2 regions of the Rheinheimera salexigens genome follow, and region 1 is predicted to be linked to the other one. Evidence: predicted binding sites of a transcription regulator. Region 1 holds the regulator's gene; the other holds the start of a gene.
The links. Region 1 encodes FNR, which switches genes on or off when oxygen is low (the NO sensors DNR and NnrR bind a similar motif). Its sites were predicted from a motif close to TTGATNTANATCAA; they were not measured.
Positions count from the first base shown of each region.

Region 2: a site for FNR is predicted at 9,154-9,167, ahead of BI198_RS15900 (DUF3149 domain-containing protein). Genes of this name have one in related genera too.

Region 1 covers NZ_MKEK01000001.1:2,062,790-2,074,591, forward strand. The annotation lists gene gap (type I glyceraldehyde-3-phosphate dehydrogenase) at 240-1,256, shown strand; gene BI198_RS09390 (D-hexose-6-phosphate mutarotase) at 1,280-2,149, shown strand; gene BI198_RS09395 (hypothetical protein) at 2,188-2,610, opposite strand; gene ccoN (cytochrome-c oxidase, cbb3-type subunit I) at 2,883-4,313, shown strand; gene ccoO (cytochrome-c oxidase, cbb3-type subunit II) at 4,324-4,935, shown strand; gene BI198_RS09410 (cbb3-type cytochrome oxidase subunit 3) at 4,941-5,123, shown strand; gene ccoP (cytochrome-c oxidase, cbb3-type subunit III) at 5,116-6,096, shown strand; gene BI198_RS09420 (FixH family protein) at 6,154-6,657, shown strand; gene BI198_RS09425 (heavy metal translocating P-type ATPase) at 6,670-9,051, shown strand; gene ccoS (cbb3-type cytochrome oxidase assembly protein CcoS) at 9,048-9,254, shown strand; gene BI198_RS09435 (sulfite exporter TauE/SafE family protein) at 9,251-9,925, shown strand; gene fnr (fumarate/nitrate reduction transcriptional regulator Fnr) at 9,962-10,675, shown strand; gene uspE (universal stress protein UspE) at 10,788-11,720, shown strand; gene ttcA (tRNA 2-thiocytidine(32) synthetase TtcA) at 11,798-11,802, shown strand, end outside.
Region 2 covers NZ_MKEK01000001.1:51,095-62,896, forward strand. The annotation lists gene BI198_RS00285 (energy transducer TonB) at 1-1,315, shown strand, start outside; gene hemE (uroporphyrinogen decarboxylase) at 1,400-2,476, opposite strand; gene nudC (NAD(+) diphosphatase) at 2,718-3,524, opposite strand; gene BI198_RS00300 (Rsd/AlgQ family anti-sigma factor) at 3,668-4,153, shown strand; gene fkpA (FKBP-type peptidyl-prolyl cis-trans isomerase) at 4,221-4,955, opposite strand; gene BI198_RS00310 (WD40 repeat domain-containing protein) at 5,061-6,041, shown strand; gene BI198_RS00315 (SlyX family protein) at 6,028-6,255, shown strand; gene BI198_RS00320 (YheV family putative zinc ribbon protein) at 6,355-6,561, opposite strand; gene BI198_RS00325 (ATP-binding cassette domain-containing protein) at 6,679-8,586, shown strand; gene BI198_RS00330 (TIGR02444 family protein) at 8,579-9,088, shown strand; gene BI198_RS15900 (DUF3149 domain-containing protein) at 9,228-9,365, shown strand; gene BI198_RS00335 (GMC family oxidoreductase) at 9,429-10,991, opposite strand; gene BI198_RS00340 (hypothetical protein) at 11,053-11,541, opposite strand; gene BI198_RS00345 (hydrolase) at 11,594-11,802, shown strand, end outside.

The sequences.
Region 1 (11,802 bases):
ACAAAAAGACGCTAAATAAGCCTACACTGTAGCGTCAAACCGGCACCAAATCGACTATATTGATCTGAAGTTGCCTGTTTAAAGCTTGTTTAGGCGACGATAGCGCGTACTTAGCTCTAACGTTATGTAATTTTACTACATATAAAGCGATAATCTGCGGTTTAATCTTGATTTCAGCTAATTTTAATGTAATTTAACTACAAGATATTTTAGTCCGATTAACTATAACTGGAGTTTATATGTCAATTCGAGTTGCGATTAATGGCTTTGGCCGTATTGGTAGAAATATTGTACGTGCTTTATACGAAAGCCAAAAATACGCTGATATTCAAATAGTTGCTATCAATGATCTGGCAGATGCCGCTATTAGCGCTCATTTATTAAAGTATGATACCGCACATGGCATTTTTAGCCCCACCGTCGAGCATGATGACGATGCAATTTATGTCAATAAGCATAAAATTGTTGTCTTAAATCAAGCGGATCCCAGTAAGTTACCGTGGCAGCAATTAGCAATCGATGTGGTACTTGAATGCAGCGGTGCTTTTAATGACCGTACAAAAGCGGCAGCGCACTTAACCGCTGGTGCAAAAAAAGTACTTATCTCTGCCCCAGCTAAAGGTGCCGATGCCACTATTGTCTATGGCGTTAACCATCACACTATTACTGCTGATATGGCGGTTATTTCTAATGCTTCTTGTACCACTAACTGCTTAGTACCCGTAGTACAGCCTTTACATCAAGCATTAGGTATAGAGTCAGGTTTAATGACCACTATCCATGCTTATACTAATGATCAGCGCTTAACCGATGTGCATCATAAAGATCCGCGCCGTGCCAGAGCCGCAGCCATGTCGATGATCCCAACTAAAACCGGTGCAGCCGCCGCTGTTGGATTAGTTATACCTGAGCTAGATGGTGTTTTTGATGGATTAGCCGTTAGAGTGCCTATACTAAATGTATCATTAGTCGACTTAAGCTTTTTAGCCAAAAGAGACACTAGCGTAGAAGAAGTCAATAGCATTATTAGGCAAGCCGCCAGCACGGCACCGTTAAATGAAGTACTCGCCGTAAATGATATACCATTGGTCTCTATCGATTTTAATCATCACCCTATGTCAGCTATTTTCGATGCTAACGAAACCCGAGTTAAAGGCCGCTTAGTTAAAGTGATGGCTTGGTATGATAATGAATGGGGCTTTAGTAATCGGATGCTAGATAGTACCTTACATTTAATGCAATACATTAAGCCATAAGTAACTATTAGAAAGGAGCGCCTGTGACTCCAGTATCAATATTAGCGATAAACGGTTTTGGCCATTTGGCCGATTTACCTTGTTTTAAGTTAAAATATGCCGGGGCTTCAGCCGTTGTATCGTTGTATGGTGGCCAAGTCTTATCTTATAAACCAAAGCCCGACCAAGAAACACTCTGGCTTTCAAACCTGGCAACTTGGCATAATCAGCAACCCATCAGAGGCGGCATCCCCATCTGTTGGCCTTGGTTTGGGCCTATAGCACCACAGTTAATGCCCCAGCCGCAAAATTCACAGCAACTAGAGCTACAACCGCAATTTACTAATCATGGCTTAGTTAGAAATCGGCTTTGGCAGTTAGAGCAACAGCATTGTGAGCAAAGTGGCGCGCAAATTCAGCTGTCGATTAGCGTTAATGATCTGCCCTATTATCCTGGGACTATTAAGCTATTTTTAACAATAACCCTGAATGATACTTTAAGAATAAGATTAAATTGCGATGAAGATATTTTACAACAAGCGGCATTACATAGTTACTTTAAGATCAGAAAATTAGAGCAATGTAAAATTAGCCCACTACCAAGCCAATACCAAGATAGCCTAAGTCAGCAGCTAGTTAATACGAGTTCCAACACCCTGCAGATTGATCAAGAAGTAGATCGCATTTATCACCATACCGAACCGGATATTCAGCTGCAAAAAGATCGGCATAGTATTTTAATTAGTCAAGAAGACCATGACGCGACTGTAGTGTGGAATCCTTGGCAGGAAAAATGCGCCTTGCTTAAAGATGCTAAACCCAGAGATTATTTAAACTTTGTTTGTATTGAAACTGCACGCTTAGCTTTAGTAGCCAAGCCGTTAGCGTTAAGCCAGACCATTAGTTGCCCGTAATACAATGGCAAATAATAAAGTAGCCTATAGCTAAATATTTAGTGCCAACTAGACGTAAACTTACTGCTCAAGGTGTCAACGGTGCCATCGTTATAACGGATATTAATATTAAGTTGCCACTGCATATTGGGCTCGCTACAAGCGCCTAATAAAAACTCAGCTTTATAAAGCCGTTCAGTATCATCTGTGCCGGTTGCGGCAGTAAATCGTAATGGTATTTTACCCATATACATCGAAATCCCCACAATATCGGCCTCAATAGCGGCAGGCACTTTATTGTCGCTGAGCACAGTTGTTAAAGTTAGTTGTAACGGGGTTTCAACGGGCGCATCTGCATTACTCAAGCTTAATTGCCAAGAGGCAGTTTCTGTTAATATTAACGGCTTTTCGCTGCGTGCTTGGCCATTATCACAGCCCGTTAATAACAGTAGAATTAATAACGTCCAATATACGATTGGCATAATAAGCCTGGGTTAGAGAATGTTAGCGCTATTGTAAGCTGTTTTAGCATCCAGCCACAAATTCGCATTACAAATGACTATTTGCTAATCATTTATTTGTTCTACATCATAAAATATGTGTTTCAGCTATCTTTTCCAGCCTAAACCCCTTAATATATATGGCCAGAATAACCATACAAATAATACTTGTATTAAACAATAGTATGGTTAATAGCAACGGTTGCTTAGGCAGCTTTTTTCAGTAACCAGCACAAACTTCAGCGGAACTCAACATGAGCCAGACCAAATCGTTAAATGTTGATTACAACTATAGCGTTGTCCGCCTTTTTGCTATCACTACCGTAATTTGGGGTATTGTTGGCATGGGGTTGGGCGTTTTTATCGCGGCGCAGTTATACTGGCCAGCATTAAACTTTGATATTCCTTGGCTGACTTATAGTCGCCTACGTCCATTGCATACCAACGCGGTAATTTTCGCATTTGGTACTAGTGCATTATTCGCCACTAGTTATTATGTCGTACAGCGTACCTGTCAGGTTCGCTTATTTGCTGAAAAATTAGCAATGTTTACGTTCTGGGGTTGGCAAGCCATTATTGTTGCTGCTGTTATTACCCTACCAATGGGCTTAACCTCTACTAAAGAATATGCAGAGCTTGAGTGGCCAATTGATATACTACTAACCATCGTTTGGATTTCTTACGCTATTGTATTCTTTGGTACCTTAGTTAAACGTAAAACCAGCCACATTTATGTTGCTAACTGGTTCTACGGTGGCTTTATCCTAACGATTGCTGCCCTGCATATTGTAAATAGTATGGCTATTCCCGTCAGCGCGTTTAAATCCTATTCTATTTATGCCGGTACTGTTGATGCCATGGTTCAGTGGTGGTACGGCCATAATGCGGTTGGTTTCTTATTAACTGCAGGTTTCTTGGGTATGATGTATTACTTTGTACCTAAACAAGCTGGTCGCCCGGTTTATTCATATCGTTTATCTATTGTCCATTTTTGGGCCTTAATTGCGCTATACATCTGGGTAGGTTCGCATCACTTAATTTATACCGCCTTACCTGACTGGACTCAGTCTTTAGGTATGGTGATGTCGATTATCCTATTCGTACCAAGCTGGGGCGGTATGATAAACGGTATTATGACCTTATCAGGCGCTTGGCATAAGCTTAAGACTGACCCTATATTACGTTTCCTAATTGTCTCATTGTCTTTCTACGGTATGTCTACCTTTGAAGGCCCAATGATGGCCATTAAGTCAGTAAACGCATTATCGCATTATACTGACTGGACTGTAGGTCACGTTCACTCTGGTGCTTTAGGTTGGGTTGCGATGATTTCTATCGGCGCTATCTACCACTTAATACCGGTGTTATATAATAAAGGCCGTATGTACAGTACATCCTTAATTAACTCTCACTTCTGGTTACACACCATTGGTGTTGTATTGTATATCGTTGCCATGTGGATCTCAGGTATTACTCAAGGCATGATGTGGAGCGCAGTCAACACTGACGGCACCTTAACCTATAGTTTTGTACAAAGTCTTGAAGCCTCTAAGCCATTCTACTTTATGCGCTTTGTAGGTGGTGTATTTGTTGTTGCCGGTATGTTGTTAATGGCTTACAACGTTTTCAAAACTATTCGTGCACCGAAAGAAAGCTTGGCCGAACCTGTGCCAGCCGTTGCGTAAGAGGTAGACCATGTCAAAGAAAAATCATCACGAAAAAATTGAAAAAAGCGTTGGTCTATTGACTGTTTTAACCTGTGTTGCCATTTCATTTGGTACCTTAGTTCAGTTAACACCTCTGCTATTTATAGATGAAATGACCGAGCCAGTAACAGGTATGAAACCTTATACCCCGCTACAATTAGAAGGTCGGGATATTTATATCCGTGAAGGTTGTGTTGGTTGTCATAGCCAAATGATTAGACCTTTCCGGGCTGAAGTAGAGCGTTATGGCCACTACTCTGTTGCTGGTGAAAGTGTTTGGGATCACCCTTTCCTGTGGGGCTCTAAGCGTACTGGTCCAGATTTAGCACGAGTAGGCGAGCGTTATAGTGACGATTGGCACCATGCCCATTTAGTTGATCCACGCTCTGTGGTACCTGAATCTAATATGCCTGGCTTTCCTTGGTTAGAAACTAATCTATTAGATGGCAAGCATACTGTAAAGAAAATGGAAGTCTTACGTACACTTGGCTTGCCTTATGAAGATGACGATATTTCTGGCGCGGTAGAAGCGGTTAAAGGGAAAACAGAAATGGAAGCCCTGATTGCCTATCTGCAATCACTTGGCACACACTTGAAGTAATCACTATGACATATGCAGATATTCACAGTATTTACACGGTAATTTTGTTTGTTGCTTTTATCTCTTTTGTCGTTTGGACTTTTATTATAAAAGGCAAAAAAGATTTTGATCAGGCTGCGAACTTAGTATTCGGTGACGAGCAGCAAAAACAACAACCAAAAACCAAACAGGAGTCAGATCATGAGTAGCTTTTGGAGTGCTTGGGTCATTGTATTTACCTTACCCGTTATTATTGGTTGTTTTTGGTTATTAACCATCAGCCTTAAAAACTATGTTGACGTACCAGAAGGCGAAGTCACCGACCATATAGTAGACGGTATTCAAGAAGTAAATAATCCACTGCCTCGCTGGTGGACTTATATGTTCTATTTAACCATCATTTGGTCGGTATTTTACTTAGCGCTTTACCCGGGTTTAGGTAATTATAAAGGCTTATTAAACTGGACTAGTTCTAACCAAGGTATTAAATCGTTGGCAGAATCTCGTGCAGCGGTTGAGTTATCAAAAACAGATGGCAGCCATGTTCAATTTGATCGTGAACTTGAGCATGCATCTGAGAAATATGGTCCAATATTTCAACAGTTTGCTCAGCGTGATGTTATTGATTTGGCTTATGACGATGCAGCAATAAAAATTGGCCAGCGCTTATTTTTACAAAACTGTTCTTTATGCCATGGTTCAGATGCACGTGGTCAAACAGGTTATCCTAACCTGACCGACAATGATTGGTTGTACGGTGGGTCGCCTGACAAAATTAAAGAAACCTTAATGTTTGGTCGAAAAGCCGCTATGCCATCTTGGTATGATGCCCTAGGCGGCGATCAAGGCGTTAAAGAAATGACCGCTTACGTGCTTAGCTTATCAGGCCGTCAAGTTGATCAAGTTGATGCAACTGCAGGTAAAGCCAAGTTTGCTTTATGTGCTGCATGTCATGGTATGGACGGTAAGGGTAGTTTAGCCCATAACCTACCTTTTGGTGCGCCAAATTTAACCGATAATACTTGGTTATATGGTGGCTCAGCTAGAGCGGTAACCGAATCCATAACTTTAGGTCGTTTTGGTCAAATGCCTGCGTTTGAAAAAACCTTAGGGGCAGATAAAGTGCATATTCTAACTGCTTATGTATATCGTTTAGCAAACCCAGAAAAACCTGCTGAATAATAATACCTTATAGCGTATTCGCACTTATATTAAGCCCCGATTACGGGGCTTATTTTTATGATATTAGAGGTTGTTATGCAGCAAGATATTAAACCTTGGTACAAGCAGTTATGGCCATGGCTTTTAATTGCAGTTCCTGTTTTTACGGCTCTAAAAGCTGCACATACTGTTATGCTGATGCAAGGTAATATCCCAGATATGGTAGTCGATGATTACTATAAAGAAGGTCAAGCTATTAACCAGCGCTTAGCGTTATACCGTGAGGCTGAATTGCGTAACTTAGACGCCAAAGTATTAATAGCCGGTAATCAAATTATTATTCGTTTTGCCCAAAATGATACGTTAGGTGAGCATATGCTACTGGATTTTTACCACCCAACTATCGCCAATAAAGATTTTAATCTTACAGCCGAACGTAGTGGTAAATTACTTTATATCGCGACGCTGCCCCACTCTTTACAAGGTAATTGGCGTATCGCTGTTACTGATAATTCTAAGGCATGGAAATTACGGGCAAATTTAGTTTTACCTGCAAGCCAAGAAATTCAATTAGGTTATTAACAGGACAGTATTGTGAGTGTAACTCGCTGTTTTCATTGTCATGAGCCTGTACCAGCCGGCACTGACTTTACGCTGCAATTTGATGATGTAACAAGGCATCTCTGCTGTCCTGGTTGTTTAGCTGTTGCCGAAACCATTATTGATAGCAATTTAGCTGATTATTATCGCTTTCGTACCGAACCCGCGGCTAAAGCTTCGCCTCTGCCAGAGTCAATCCAAAATGAGCTAAATCATTATGATTCTGCAGACGTGCTTGCGGATATAAGCCAATTACAGGGTGATTATAATGAAATTGAATTATCCATTGATGGCATTAGTTGTGCAGCATGTGCTTGGTTAATTGAAAAGCAATTACGCCAATTTTCAGCTATAGCCAAAGTCAATGTTAACTCCACTACCCAGCGCTGTTATTTACAATGGCAAGCCGATAATTTGCCCTTAAGCCACATTATCACAGCGCTGCAAAATATTGGTTATAAGGCTAGCCCCTTTATTGCCGATCAAGAAGAACAAAGTTTTAAGTTGGAACTAAATCGTTATTTAAAACGTTTAGCTGTTTCTGGCATTATTTCAATGCAAGTTATGGCTATCGCCTTTGGTTTATACTTTGGCGAATACACCGGTATTGAGCAATCGCATCAAGGCTATTTACGCTGGATCAGTATGTTATTGACCCTACCCGTCGTTATTTATTCAGCATTACCTTTTTTACTCAGTGCTTGGCGCAGTGTAAGAAGCCGGCAGTTGAATATGGATGTCCCGGTTAGTTTAGCTATTTATTATACTTTTGGCGCTTCCGCCTATGCCACGGTGTTTAATACCGGTGAAGTGTATTTTGAATCAGTTTGTATGTTTACTTTCCTACTGCAGTTAGGCAAGTTCTTTGAATATAGAGCCCGAGCTAAAGCCCGCGATGCCACCAGCAACTTATTAAAAATCATGCCGGTCAGTGCTACTTTATTAGTTGAGGGTGAACAAAAGGTTGTCTCAGCTCGTCGCTTAAAAGCTGACGATCTAATTTTGGTCAAGCCTGGTGAAACTATTGCCGCAGATGGTTACATTATTAGTGGGAATAGTACCGTTGATGAGTCAATGTTAACGGGTGAGTATCGCGCTATAGACAAAGATATTCACGACACTGTGCTAGCAGGTAGTATCAACCATAATGGTTTACTTCAGGTTCAGGTCAGTTCGGCACTGATGTCTTCGCGGTTAGGCCAAATTATTGCGCTGCAACATCGTACATTCAGCCAAAAACCGGCCCTATTGCAAAAAACAGATAAATTAGCTCAAAATTTTATTGAACAACTATTATTAATTGCCGTATTAACGTTTTTACTTTGGTATTTTTGGCTCGATCCCGATCGGGCATTTTGGATCACGTTATCAGTTCTAGTTGCCACCTGCCCTTGCGCACTAAGCCTAGCCGCGCCTACGGCTGTCACCTGTGTGTTAGCGCAATTAAATCGACAAGGTATCTTAGTTAAAAATAGTGAAGCATTAGATGCCACACCTGAAATAAGCCATATCGTGTTTGATAAAACCGGTACCTTAACTCAAGGTCAATTTTCACTAAATCAGGTCCAGCTGTTTGATAGTGCATTAAGTCGAGAGCAAGTGTTAAATTTAATTGCAAACTTAGAGTTAAATTCTGAACACCCTATTGGCCAGGCTTTTGCTCAGTATTATCAGCAAACACTAGCCTTAACCGAGGTTGAAATCACTGTCGGTGGTGGTATTAGCGCTAATTATCAACACCAATTGATTAAAGTCGGTAGTGCCAAGTTTTGTAACGTAACTGCCGTTGCCGATGCCATGGTCTATTTATGCATTGATCATAAACTCATTGCTAGCATTAGCTTACAGGACGCGCTGCGCCCTGAAATTCCTGAGTTAATAAACCAACTTAAAGTTAAAAATTATCAACTGATAATGCTTACCGGCGATAGCTCAAGCCAAGCAGAGCAATTACAGCAGCAACTGGGCTTTGATGTTATGTTTAAAGGCTGCTCACCAGAGCAAAAAGTGCAACAAGTGCAAAATTTGGTATCAGCCGGGCATAAGGTGATGATGTTAGGTGATGGCATTAACGACAGTCCTGCTTTTCATGCTGCTCATGTCTCAGTTGCTTTAGAGTCGGGTACTGACTTATCCAAGAACCAAGCCGATGTGGTATTATTAAAGCCTGATATTAGTTTATTACTCTCATTGATTACCGGCAGCGAGATGGCCAAACTGCGGGTTAAACAAAACTTAGCATGGGCAATTGGCTATAATGTTATTATTATCCCACTTGCTGTCGCAGGTTTTGTCTCGCCTTATATCGCGGTACTGGGCATGTCATTTAGCTCATTGCTGGTTGTGTCAAACTCATTAAGGCTATTAAAAAAATGAATGTTATTTACATTTTAATTCCAATCGCCATGTTATTTGTTGTGTTTGGCTTAACAGTATTTTTTTGGGCGGTGCGTAAAGGCCAATTTGAAGATTTAGATAAGCAAGGTTTTAGTATCTTGTTTGATGATAACGGCCAAAAAAGTACTAAGGCTAACAGCAAAGCGAATACTAGCAGCAACAATAAGCCTCCTAAAGAATGAACAGTGACCTGATTGCTGCCCTCGCGATCGGTTTTATTGGCAGTAGTCACTGCTTAGTAATGTGTGGTGGTATTGTCGCCGCATTACAATTGGCTATGCCCGGTGCGAATGTAAAACGTAAACTTTGGCTACAACTTTTGTTAAGTTTAGGTCGCCTGACAACCTATAGTTTTTTTGGTGCCGTCGTCGGTTACTTTGGCGCTAGTGCCATGCAACTTGCTGGTGGCTCATTACTTTGGCTACGTTTGTTGGCTGGTTGTTTACTTATTGCCATTGCTCTTTATATTAGTCGGCTTTGGTTTGGCCTACTAAAGTTAGAACAACTGGGCCAGGGTATCTGGCGTTATATTCAACCTTTAACCAAACACTGTTTACCCTTAGACTCGGCTAAAAAAGCCTATTTGTATGGTTTATGCTGGGGCTGGCTACCCTGTGGTTTAGTCTACAGCGCATTAAGCTGGAGCTTAGTCAGTGGAGGTGCCAGTTCTGGAGCATTAGTGATGTTTGCCTTTGGTATAGGCACATTGCCGGCCATATTACTTTCTGGTCTGGCAGCACAAAAGTTAACCCAAATTAAAAATAATTTAATGGTAAGATACATAACTAGTTTTTTATTAGCTAGTTATGGTGTTTATACCATATGGCTTGCGGCTAAACGTATATTTATTTAGGTTAAAGTATAGAGCTTGCTTACTTAGGGTTAAAGGATGCAAAAATCTGCGATAAAATGTCAAGACTGTGGATTTAGTCAGCTTTGCTTGCCATTTTCATTAAATGATTTAGAAATGGGTCAACTCGACGCTATTATTCAACGGAAAAAACCTTTTCATAAAGGCGATAGGTTGTTTGAAGCAGGCATACCGCAAAAATCTTTATTTGCCGTGCGTTCAGGCACGTTTAAAAGCCTGACCATCGCCGAGCAAGGTGAACAACAGATAACCGGTTTTCATTTGCCCGGAGATGTTCTCGGTTTTGATGCTTTTAATACCCAACACCACCCAAGCAACGCTGAAGCATTAGAAACCTCTATGGTGTGTGAAATCCCCTTGTCTAACCTTGACATATTACTGGGCCAGTTACCTCGCCTTCGCCAGCAAATGATGCGCTTAATGAGTCAAGACATTCACGCTGATCAGCAAATGATGCTGTTGTTAAACCATAAAACGGCTGAACAAAAATTAGCCAGTTTTATTAAACAATTATCTCAGCGTTATGCTAATCGTGGATTTGCAGCGAACGAATTTAGACTCACCATGACCCGCAGTGATATCGGTAATTATTTAGGCTTAACAGTAGAAACGGTGAGTCGATTATTTAGCAAGTTACATAAAGAGCAGCTTATCGCAGTACAGGGTAAGTTAATTAAAATTACTAATCTCAATCAGTTATCAGAATTGGCATCCTTATCAGCTCGATGTTAAGCTGAACAAATACTAGGTTATTTTCACAGCAAAAAATAACCCTAGTGGCTATACTCAAACTAAATACTATAACCAAACACTATAACGAACATTATGATTTTAGGAGTCAGTTATGTCAGCTTATAGCAATGTATTAGTGGTATTAGACCCCGCAGCTGAATATCAAAAAGCGCTTAATCGTGCTTTACAACTTGCTAGGCTGCAGCCTTGTCGCTTAACCGTATTTTTAACCGTATACGACTTCTCTTACGAAATGACCACTATGCTGTCTGGTACAGAGCGTGAATCAATGCGCCAAGCTGTTATTAGTGATCGAGAGCAGTGGATTAAACAGCTACTAACTGAAGCTAACGCGACTGATTTAGACACCCATATCTTGGTGGTATGGCATAACCGGCCTTTTGAAGCCATTGTCCATACCGCTATAGAGCAAAATATCGACTTTATTATTAAAGGGACACATGATCATGATGTTCTAAAGTCGATGATTTTTACGCCAACCGATTGGCATATTTTACGTAAATGCCCCTGCCCTGTACTACTGATAAAAGAGTACGAATGGCCAACGCGGCGCAATATTATTGCCGCTATACATGCCGGTAGCGAACAAGAACATCACTCAGCCCTAGATCAACGCATTATTGCAAAAGCACTGCAAATGGCAAAGTTACTGGATGCTAAAGTACATTTGGTTAATGCTTTTCCTGGCACGCCGGTAAATATTGCGATTGAAATACCTGAATTTAATGCGCAAGAATACAGTTTAAGTATGAAACAACACCACATTGATGCCGTGGCTAAATTAGCTAATCAATATGATATTCCTGCCGCGCAATGTCATGTCATAGAGGGGATGCCTGAAGATATTATCCCTAATATTGTCAATGAATATGATGCCCTTATGGTCGTGATCGGCACTATAGGCCGTACCGGATTTTCTGCAGCCATTATTGGTAATACGGCTGAGCATGTTATCGACCAGTTAGACTGCGATGTTCTCGCGGTAAAACCGGCAGATTTTGTCAGTCCATTACAGAAAAGCTAAGTTTTCGCACTAGGTTGCTTTGGTATTGGCGTTGCCTTCGTTATAATGTGCGCCATTTTAGCATTAGGTTTAATTTTATGAC
Region 2 (11,802 bases), 2.0 Mb from region 1:
TTGGCTAACCTACTCACTACCTGGGCTAGCCGATTTTCCAACTGCTAAAACTTTATTTGAACAAGCTGAATATGCATTAGCCAAGCCTCAACTAGAAACTTTAGCCGAGCTTGGCCATGTTGAATCCCAGTTTTTATTGTCTAGGATGTATGCTGAAGGCTTAGGAGTCGATACCGATCTTAAGCTTGCCTATGCTTGGACTTTAATTGCAAAAGATCGCGACCATGCCCTAGCAGATAAGCAGTATCGTGTATTACGCACTCAACTTGAGTCTCGCCGGGCGGGTAAAGAAGTATATAGCAGCTTAAATGACCAGTTCGGTAAAAAAGCACTGTTTGATAATTTATACCCAACGCCTAATCGTTACGTTACAGCAGAGCGTCGGCTTAAGGCTGTTAACAAGCCTGAGCCCGACTACCCAGGTTATTATAATCGGATTGGTGTTAATGCATGGGCTGTTGTGCATTTTGATGTAGCTGACGATGGCCGGGTAGAAAACCCTCAAGTTGCAGCCGTGTTTCCCATTGATAGTATTAATGAATTTGTTCTTGAGGCTGTGAAGAACTGGCTTTTTGAACCACCTAAAGATATTTATGGTGAACCTATACGCTTAGAAATGCAGTCACACGTTTTCAAAGTTGAGCATGCTTCTGGCACCAAAGCTAGAAAGTTTCAACGCGAAAGTGCCGAATATCTGAACGCTATTTTAGCCGCCGCTAAAGCTGAGTCAGCACGTTACCAATACCTTTATGCGGTACTTGCAGAAAATAATATAGTGGATGACCCTGAACCATTAAATTGGTATTTAGACGCAGCGGTTAATGGCTCAAAGCCAGCGCAATATAGGATAGCTCAATGTTTGATTTCCGGAAATGGTTGTATCCGAGATCGCAGTAAAGCGATTAACTGGTTACATATTTCTGCAGACGGTGGTGATGCCAAAGCAGCGTATTTATTAGCTCAAGAATTATTGGATAGTAATAACGTTAATTTTGACCCACGCAAAGCAGCAGCATATTTAGAAATCGCGGCATTAAAAGAGTATATGCCCGCTATTATGGATTATGCTGAATTATTGGCTATGTCTAGTGACCCAGTAATTCGTGATCCACAAAAAGCAATTCGCTTAGCTGAACAAGGTAGAGCCATCGACCCGAACAATCCAAATTTATTATCGGCCATTGGCATAGCTTTTATTGAGTTAGGCCAAAAAGTCCGAGGCATATCGATGTTAAAACAAGCGGTTACAGAAGCTAAGCGACGCAATTGGACAGTTGAGAATTTTGAAGATTTACTGATGGATTATGCCGATTAGCTCTTAGCATAAGAGCTAATCGTTATGTAAACCTAGCTAAATAAGTTTAGCTAGGTTATCGCTTAGTGTAAATTTGGCTTTGATTTAAGCCGACGTTTTATCTGCCTGCATGGCAAGACTAAATTCGTGCACCGCATCAATAAATACCGTTACGTTGTCAGGATTAACGTCTGGTGTAATACCATGACCTAAGTTAAATACGTGGCCAGGGCCGGTACCATAACTTTCTAGGATGGTTTTTACTTCTTCACGGATCCGCTCTGGCGAGCCTAATAATATCGATGGATCCATATTACCTTGTAAGGCTACTTGGTCACCAATACGTTGACGGGCATTACCTATATCAATAGTCCAGTCTAAACCAACACCATCACAACCAGTATTCGCAATTGCTTCTAACCATAAACCACCATTTTTGGTGAATAAAGTTACCGGTACTTTTCTACCATCAGCTTCACGGATTAAACCATCAAGTATTTTCTGCATATAGTGTAGTGAAAATTCTTGATAATCGCGTGGAGTTAATACGCCGCCCCAAGTATCAAAAATCATTAATGATTGTGCGCCAGCTTTAATTTGGGCATTTAAATAAGTAACAACACTTTGCGCCAACTTATCTAACAACATATGCAGTGCTTTTGGATCGGTGAACATCATCTTTTTAATGGTTGGGAAGGTTCTACTGCTACCACCTTCAACCATATAGGTCGCGAGCGTCCAAGGGCTACCAGAGAAGCCTATCAAGGGCACACTGCCTTTAAGTTCACGGCGGATAGTACGCACAGCGTTCATTACATATTGCAGCTCTTGCTCTGGATCAGGGATAGGTAGCTGAGCAATATCATTAGCACTACGAATAGGCCGTTCAAATTTAGGACCTTCACCTTCACTAAAGTAAAGACCTAAACCCATCGCATCTGGAATAGTTAAAATATCACTAAATAAAATAGCCGCATCTAAAGCATAACGGCGTAACGGCTGTAAGGTCACTTCACACGCCAACTCAGCATTACGACATAATGACATAAAGTCACCCGCTTGAGCTCGAGTCGCGCGATACTCTGGTAAGTAGCGTCCGGCTTGACGCATCATCCATACTGGCGTCTTATCGACAGGCTGTTTAAGTAGGGCTTTAAGGTAACGATCATTTTTTAATTGCATCTTGGCTCCGCCATTAACAAATAGTTGCGGCTATTTTACCACTGCAAAGCCAAAGCAGCCATGCCTTCGGTCTAATTGCTTAGTCGATACAACTTAAGTTCATTTTTTTACAGCGAAAAGCTTGTCAGTAAAAATTCAATCTGTTATAACATTGACGCGCTAGTAAAGAAAACAACAAGTAAGAAGCTCGTTTTAACGAGTCACAGCAACAAATTTCGTTAAGCCACTTTATGTGGCTTTTTTATTTGTTAATTTTACTGGTCATCATTTGCTGCACTTGTCTAATCATCAATCCCGACAAGGTCTCAACTGCCGGCACTTCTGGCAACTTATCGACATCGTACCAATATGCTTCTTCAATTTCTTCCGGCTGACAAATAATCTCACCGCTTACATAATCAGCGATAAAACCTGCCATTAATGAATGCGGAAAAGGCCAAGGCTGGCTACCGACATAACGTAAGTTAGTTATCTCAACCCCCACTTCTTCTTTTACTTCACGTTTAGCAGCATTTTCTAAGGTTTCTGCGGACTCGACAAAACCGGCTAAAATGGAGAAAGAGCCTGGTTTATGTCTACTCGACCGCGCCAATAAAATTTGGCCTTCTCGCTGCACAGCAATCAATACGCAAGGCGCAATACGCGGATAACAACGATGACCACATTTATGGCACAACGTTGCTAACTCCCAATTAACCAGGTGCATAGCACTACCACATTGCCCACAAAAGCGATGAGTTTGCATAAATAATGCGACTTGAGTCGCTCTTGCAGCTAATGAATATGCTTCTTCGCCAAGCGATAGCATCTCTCTAGGGGTAACAAAATTCATGTCATCGGTGATTTGATCATGATCAATCACTAAATAACATTCCTGCCCTGCTAAGGTGCCTAATAAACACACTTGTTCTGCTTTAGCCGTTAACGCTAACTGACTAAAACTACCATGGGGTATCTCACCATTTACTGTAAGTTTAATTTTGCTTTTATTAACAACTAACCAATAAGCTGTCTTTGTTGGCGCTAATTCTATACTGTGTTTAATCATAGCTTAACCTCTAGGGTACTCTGTATTGATAACATCATAATGCGGTTAACAGAGCAGACCAATAAAATATATGTTGATTTTTAGTGAGAAATTACGTTAATTAGATTCTACTACAGCCCATCGCTGTGATTAAGGAGAAGGCAATGTACACCCGCGTGCAGAAAGCGCAACAAAAATGGGGCGGTTCACTGTCGGCTATTGATAGCTGGTTAGACGAGCGTCAACAAGTTATTGTTAGCTATTGTAAATTAGCGTCTCTTCCGCCATTTGAAAGTGACCGTAGCACCCTACCCACACAACAACGGGTACAAGAATTTTGTCAGCTTCTACTAGATTACATATCTGCTGGTCACTTTGAAGTCTATGAGCGTATTGTGGCTGAGTCTGATACTAAAGATAATAAGTGTCGACAATTAGCCGAGAGACTTTATCCAAAAATCTCAAATTCGACCGATCTGGCACTACAATTTAATGATAAGTATGCAGATCATCTTAGTACTCGTCAAAGTGGCGCTTTTGATCTTGAGCTTTCCGAGCTTGGCCAAGCCTTAGAAGAGCGCTTTGCTTATGAAGACGAGCTAATTAATACCTTGCACCAAACCCAAACTGATGACCCCGTATCGGTATAAACAATATAATCAGTATAAACAACAATAAAAAAAGCGGCTAAGCCGCTTTTTTTCACTTTGCTAGAAGTTACTCTACGTTTGGCTTAATGATATCTAATAGTTCTACTTCAAAAACTAATACGCTATTTGGTTTAATAACGCCTTTATCTTGCTCACCATAAGCTAAGTCTGAAGGAATAGTAAATTTGTACTTAGAGCCTACATTCATTAATTGTACGCCTTCGGTCCAACCCACAATGACACGGTTTAACGGAAATTGTGCTGGCTCATCACGGTCGTAAGAACTATCAAACTTAGTACCATCCGTTAACGTGCCTGAATAATGTACTTTAACTACATCAGTCGCCGTTGGCTTCTCGCCGTCGCCTTGTTGTAATACTTCGTATTGTAAGCCTGACTCAGTAACTGTTACGCCTTCTTTAGCCGCATTTTCAGCTAAATAAGTGCTACCTGCAGCAACATTTTCAGCCGCTTCAGCTTCTAACATGGCAATTTTTTTATCTTGATACTGCTGATCTAAGTCTTGCATCACGGTTTGTAATTCTTCATCCGTTAAGGCTATGCTATCGGCAATGGCATCTTGTACACCGCGTAAGACTAATTGCTGATCTAATGTTACACCGATTTTACCGTACTCGTCTTGGGCAACGCCTAAGTAACGACCCGCTGATACACCCAGGCTATATGCTTGCTTGGCTTCATCGGTATCTAACTGTACTGGTTTAACTTCAGTTTCTTTTTGGCAAGCCGCAAGGGTCATAACAGTAACGGCGACCAACGTCATTTTGGTAACTAAGCGCATTTGGTTCTCCAAGATTTAGGCAGCAAAGCTGCAAAAGTATGTTTTAATAGTGTCCAATGAACCGTTCTATACTAACTGTTTGTACTGATGAGGTTAACACCCCGCATGAAATATCCGCTGTTTTTTCTACTAATTATGCTCAGTGGTTGCGAAAAGTTGCTGCCAACAGCCCCATTGCAACAATTTTTGCATGTTGCTAATGGTAGTTATGCCGCGGCCATCTCTGATGATGCTCAATACGCGGTGGTCTCTTCCATAGAAGATGGCATTGCCTTTTGGGATCTCAATAACAATGCTTTACTATATCAATGGCAGCATCAAGCCGATACCGATAATTATGTATTTAGTATGGCCATCAGCCATGACAATAGTTATGCACTGACTGCAGATCAACATACTTTTGCTTTATGGCGCGTGGCCGATGGTAAAAATAGCGGTTTTTGGCAATTAGATGCCGCTACCGTTCGTGATGTCGCTGTATCAAATAATGGTGCGCATTTATTAATTGGTAAAAGTAATGGTGGCGTGCAGCATATTACGCTGGAGTCAGGCCGTCGCTTAGAGTTTCTTGGCCATACTGAGCGAATTAATAGCGTCGCCATGTCACCCAATGGACGCTATGCGTTAACGGGCGGTAATGATTATAAAGCTAATTTATGGGATACCAAAAGCGCTCAGATTATTTATAGCTTTAGTCATCCCAGCCGAGTCACTAAAGTGGCTCTCGATCCCGAAGGACGCTATGCTTTTACTGCCGACAGCCAAGACTTAGCTCAAATATGGGATATTAAAACCGGCGAGCGTATTAGTCAGTTACAATTCTCTGCTCGGCAACAAATTTTTAGTGCAGTACGCTTTAGTGCTGATGGTCGCTATCTGGCCACCGGCGCCCCTAGTCGAAAATTAGCCATATGGGATGTGCAAACCGGTAAAGAACTGCAACAATGGCGAGTATCAGTAAAAACCAATAGTCGTCCAGCCAGTGCAGTCGTTCATGCCGTGGCATTTCTAAGTAATAGCCAGCTAATAAGCGAAAGTTCTAGTGGCATAGCCGAAGTATGGGAATTCACAAATGAATCAAACTAATGAAAATTTACACCTGCATATTATCGAACTGGAAAGTAAGTTAGCTTTTCAGGAAGATACCGTGCAAAGCTTAAGCCAGGAGCTGCTTGAGCACCATAAGCGCATAGAGCGCTTACAGATCCAAATAAAAATGTTGGCAGAAAAGATGCAACAAATTCCTGATGATATGGGTATATTACGGCCAGAAGAAGAGCCGTTACCACCGCATTATTAATCTATTTTGCTGCTTAGCTCTTGTTTCGAATAATAGCGAGTTAGGACCATAGCCCAGTGATAACAATAGCTTGAATAAAGTAATCTGTTAGTTAAAACATTATTCTGGTTTAAATACACCAATAACCTGCTCTGACTTTCGGCCCGCTTTGACAATTTGTTCCTGCGGTTGCACCATTTGATAACTGCAGGCAACACATTCAACTTTTTCAACATTATTTTCTAGAAATAACATCATAGTGTCTTGGGCATGACATTTTGGGCAAGTGGCACCAGCAATAAAACGTTTCTTTTTACGTGTGGTCATAATAATTCTCACTTAATGACTATGAATTTCTATGGCTATTATTTTACGTGCTAAGCCTTGGTTTGTTAGCATTATACGGGTAAATTAGCACCCCAATTCAGTTGTTCAGGAAAAAACATGATCCAGCTTCAACAGGTCGAACTACGCCGCGGCATTCAATGTTTATTTAAACATGCCGATCTTACCGTATTTCCCGGACAAAAGGTGGGGATTGTCGGTGCAAATGGCTGTGGTAAATCCAGCTTATTTGCCTTACTACAAGGTAAAATTGGCGCCGACGCCGGTAATGTTAGTATTCCTGTCAACTGGGATATCGCCACTGTCGCCCAAGAAACGCCAGCGGCTGAATGTAGCGCCATGGATTATGTATTACAAGGCGACGAACAATTATTTCCGTTACTATTAAAGGTACGCACTGAGTGTAGCGAAAGCGACTTGGCCGCAGTGCACTTACAAATAGAAGCCTTAGATGGCTATCGCGCCGAAGCAAAAGCCGGCGTATTACTAGATGGCTTAGGCTTTAGCGGTGAAATGCAGCAACACGCCGTTAAATCATTCTCGGGCGGGTGGCGCATGCGGCTTAACTTAGCGCGGGCTTTATTGCAGCGCGCCGACTTAATGTTACTAGATGAACCTACCAACCACTTAGATTTAGATGCCGTATTATGGTTAGAAAAATATCTAGCCAATTATCAAGGCACCCTACTACTGATTAGTCACGACCGTGATTTTTTGGATGCCGTTACCGACAATATTGTCCATATAGAACGGCAAATACTTACCTTATACAAAGGTAACTATAGTCAGTTTGAACGCCAACGCGGCGAGCAACTTGCCCAACAACAAGCTAATTTTGATAAGCAGCAATTGCAGGTAGCCCATTTACAAAAATTTATTGACCGTTTTAAGGCCCAAGCCACAAAAGCGCGCCAAGCCCAAAGCCGGATTAAGGCACTAGAGCGCATGACGCTATATGCACCCGCACATGTTGACTCGCCTTTTAGTTTTAGCTTTCGTGAACCAAAATCTTTACCTAATCCATTATTAAAAATGGATAATGTTCAAGCCGGTTATGCAGATAAAGTCATTTTAAGCCAAATAAAATTTCAATTATTACCAGGTAGTCGTATTGGCTTACTAGGACGTAATGGTGCCGGTAAATCTACCCTAATAAAATTATTATCTGGCAGTATGCAGCCGCAAAGTGGCGATGTTTGGTTCGCTAATGGGGTGAGCCTAGGTTATTTTGCTCAACATCAGTTAGAAACCCTGCGACCACAAGATTCACCCTTACAGCATTTAGTCCGCTTAGACCCATTAGTACCCGAGCAAAAGCTGCGCGACTATTTGGGCGGTTTTGGTTTTTATGGCGATAAAGCCTTAGAAGCCTGTGCACCGTTTTCGGGAGGTGAAAAAGCGCGACTAGTATTAGCCTTAATTGTTTATCAACGTCCGAATTTATTATTACTCGATGAGCCGACTAACCACCTAGATTTAGATATGCGTGAAGCCATTGTCATGGCACTGCAAGAGTTTTCTGGTGCGACGGTAATTGTATCGCATGATCGGCATTTACTGAGCAGCTGCACCGATGAGTTTTATTTGGTGGCCAATGGCAAAGTTGCCCCTTTTGATGGCGACCTAGGTGATTACTATCAATGGCTGCAGCAAGATGCCAAACAAAGCCAAGCTAGTGTTGCTGTTAGTACTCCTGCGACAAGCAATCAAGTGCGCAAAGATCAAAAGCGTTTAGAGGCAGAACTGCGTAACCTACTCCGGCCAATAAAACAAAATATTGACAAGCTAGAGCTACGCCAACAAAAGTTAGAAACTGAGTTAGCTGACGTTGAACAGCAACTTGGCCAAAGTGATATTTATAACGCTGAGCGCAAAGCTGATTTAACACTGTTATTAGCGAAGCAAGCCACAACCAGTAGCCAGTTAGCCGAGGTAGAAACGGCTTGGTTTGATGGCCAAGAACAGTTTGAAAATCTCACTAACGAGTTTTGGCAAAAGCATGACTAGCGTTAACGCTACTGATTTTTGGCAATTTAGCCTTAGTTATTATGCTAAGGTAAAACCGATTTGTTTAGCTTGGCAAGATGACTTTAATGCTAATGTTAATCTGTTACTGTTACTGGGTTATTTAGAGCAGCAGCGCTTAAGTATTACTGGCCAAACCCTTAAGGGGCTAAACCAAGCTTTATTTGTTTATAATGCCCGTATTACCCAGCGAGTGCGGGCGTTACGCCGACGCGTTAGTAGCCTAAACCCGTTAACTACCGAGCAACAGCAGCAATTTAGTGCTGAATTGAAACAACAGTTGCTCGGTGTAGAATTAGTTGCCGAACAACAGGAACAACAATTGTTAGTGCAATTATTAACGGCTAACACACAGCATAATGCCGTTATTAACGCCCCCAGTGCCTTGCTAGAGCTCTACTTAGCCCTACTACAGCAACCAATATCTAATACGGTACAACAACAGCTTATACAGTTACGGCTCGCGTTAAGCCCTTTTAAATAAAAGCCCTATTTAATCAACACTTCTTGCTGGAATTGCCTCTTTAAACCCAAGCAAACAATCAAAGTTTGATCTACATCACTACTCTATGCTCAACAATACGTTATGGTAGCCATATCAAAACAGTACAAGGGGATATGTTATGGACTTATGGCACTTATATTTTAATGACCCAATTATTTTCGCCTCTTTTACCGGACTGGGCGTACTACTTGGCATCGGCGCTTTTTTTGCTGTCTATTTTACCTATAAAATTAGTACTGCGACTGAGCAAGATTAATTTTCATTTGCCTCAGCAAGTCACCCCAACCGACTGCTGGGGCAATATTGTATTAGCCTAACGCTATACTGGCTGCAGCTCATGGCTTAATTCTTTAATTAATTGCTGGCAGTTTTTCCATACCAAGGCATAAATAGTCAGTTGCGGATTTGCGCCTAAACTAGTAGGTAGAATAGAACCGTCAAATACCGACAAGTTGGTTAATTGATGGTGGCGACCGTTAGCATTTACCACGCCTTTGTCCGCTGTTGCACTCATATTACAACCTCCCATAACATGCGCCGAAACAACCGTTTGCCGTAAAGCGGTCATCGACAACTGCTCAATTGCCGCTTTAGCTTCTGGCCAGTTTTGATATAACTTTGCATCGTGATGAATAGGCAGAATTTGCTTAGCACCGGCGGCAAATTGTAATTCCGCCATGGATAATAGTGCTTGACGCATACCCTGCCAAATATAATCAGTAATGGGATAATCTAATACTGGCTGTTGATCTTGATCTAATACTACTTGGCCACCTTGGCTTTCTGGGTGAAAGCCATCCCGTATAAGCGCGATAGTCACTTGCAGTTGATTAAAGCTTTTCATCAACTGCGCATGTTGATCGCCTACACCAATTAACTTCGACGCCATCAACACCGGATGGATAGGGGGTACTTCCAGCTTATAGCCTGGCTGCTTGGAATCGGTTGGCCATACAAACTGATCAGAATAAATACTTTGCGGCGCACCAGCATGACCATTAATATCTTCAGCAAATACAGCACCACTGATCACCGTTGGATGTAGATAAGTATGTTTACCTAAACGACCTGATGGGTTAGGCACCTTAGAGCGTAGCAACAAAGCTGGAGAACCAATAGCCCCAGCGGCTACAATATAATGCTTAGCTGATATTGTGACTTTTAATGACGCAGTAGGCTGAAAATGCTCATCAACCGGCACCGCTTCTAACCTCAATATTTGGTTATCCTGCCACTGTAATTTGCGTACAGAAAGCCTTGAGATTAACGTGGCACCCTTTTTTAAAGCAGCTGGAATCGTGCTGACCAACATAGATTGCTTAGCATCTATGGGACACCCCATACCGCAATAGCCCAAATTAGCACAATGGGTAACATTGCGTTTGATCACAGTATATTGCCAACCTAATTGCTCACAACCATATTGCAGTTTAGCGTTATTGGCGTTTGGCGCTACCGACCATTGCTTTATATTTAAACGCTCTTCAGCTAATTGGAAATAGGCCGTAAGATCATTTTCTGCTACAAAATTCAAACCAAACTGGTCTTGCCAATAATCTAGTGTCTGCTGGGGCGTGCGAATAGATGTGGTCCAATTTACGGTAGTAGAACCACCTACAGTACGACCCTGTAAAATACCAATGGCTTGATCTTTAGTTTTACGCGCTGCGCCTTCTTGATATAAATTAGGATAAGCCCAGCGTTCTTCCATCTTAAACTGCTCACGCGTGTAATAAGCGCCTTCTTCTAGCAACAATACTTTAAAACCCGCCGCACTAAGTTGCTCAGCGGCAATACCACCACCAGCGCCTGAGCCTATGATGACCACATCAGCGCTAAAATGTTGATCGGTTATAAACTGGCTGGCATCCAAATGTTGCATCATTAATCCTTTTGGCTGTATTGCAATTGGGCTTTATAGTAAACGGGCTATATTTATATTCTTAACGATATCTCGGTGCGGTATAGTTTATAGCTTGCCAATGTTCTGGTTGGCCATAATAGGCCGCAAACAGCAGTTCGCGTAAACCATGATAAGCCTGCTGCAACAAGGCTAAATAACTATCGCGCCAATTAGCTAAAAGCTGCCAGCGCTGGCTCATAGTCAGTTCTGATATGGCCGTTAGATGACCGGTTAAAGCCAATTGAGTCACTTGATTGGCTAATAAATTAAATAACTGCTGTAATTCTTGTTGCTGTCTTTTGGCTAAGTACGGCATAAAATCGCTGATTGCCGCTTTAGTTCGGTTAACTTGAACAGCCATAGTCGTATCTTCAGGTAAAGCAGCGTACAATAAGGCAGGTAGTAGTGCACTTAACACGAGATCTCGATTATCACTATTCTCATCAAAGCTGCTGTTCCAGCCATATATACCTAAGCTAGACGCGGCACCTAAGGCGATACCACTAAGTATAAATTGTCGGCGATCCATAAGTGACTACTCTTCGTAAAATATTATTCATTGTTTATCAGGAAGCCTTGTTTTGCAAGCTCAGATCAGACCAGTTATTAGCTCCTCTTTTACGCCAGCATGGTGGCTTAAGCATGCCCATTTACAAACTATCTTCGCTAAATATTTAAGCCCTAAACTTAAACAGAAAACCGTGGCCGAAATATTCCCGCTGGCTGACGGTGATGAAATACAATTAAATTGGATGCAGCCCTCTCGTATTGCTAGCGACGCACCTTTAGT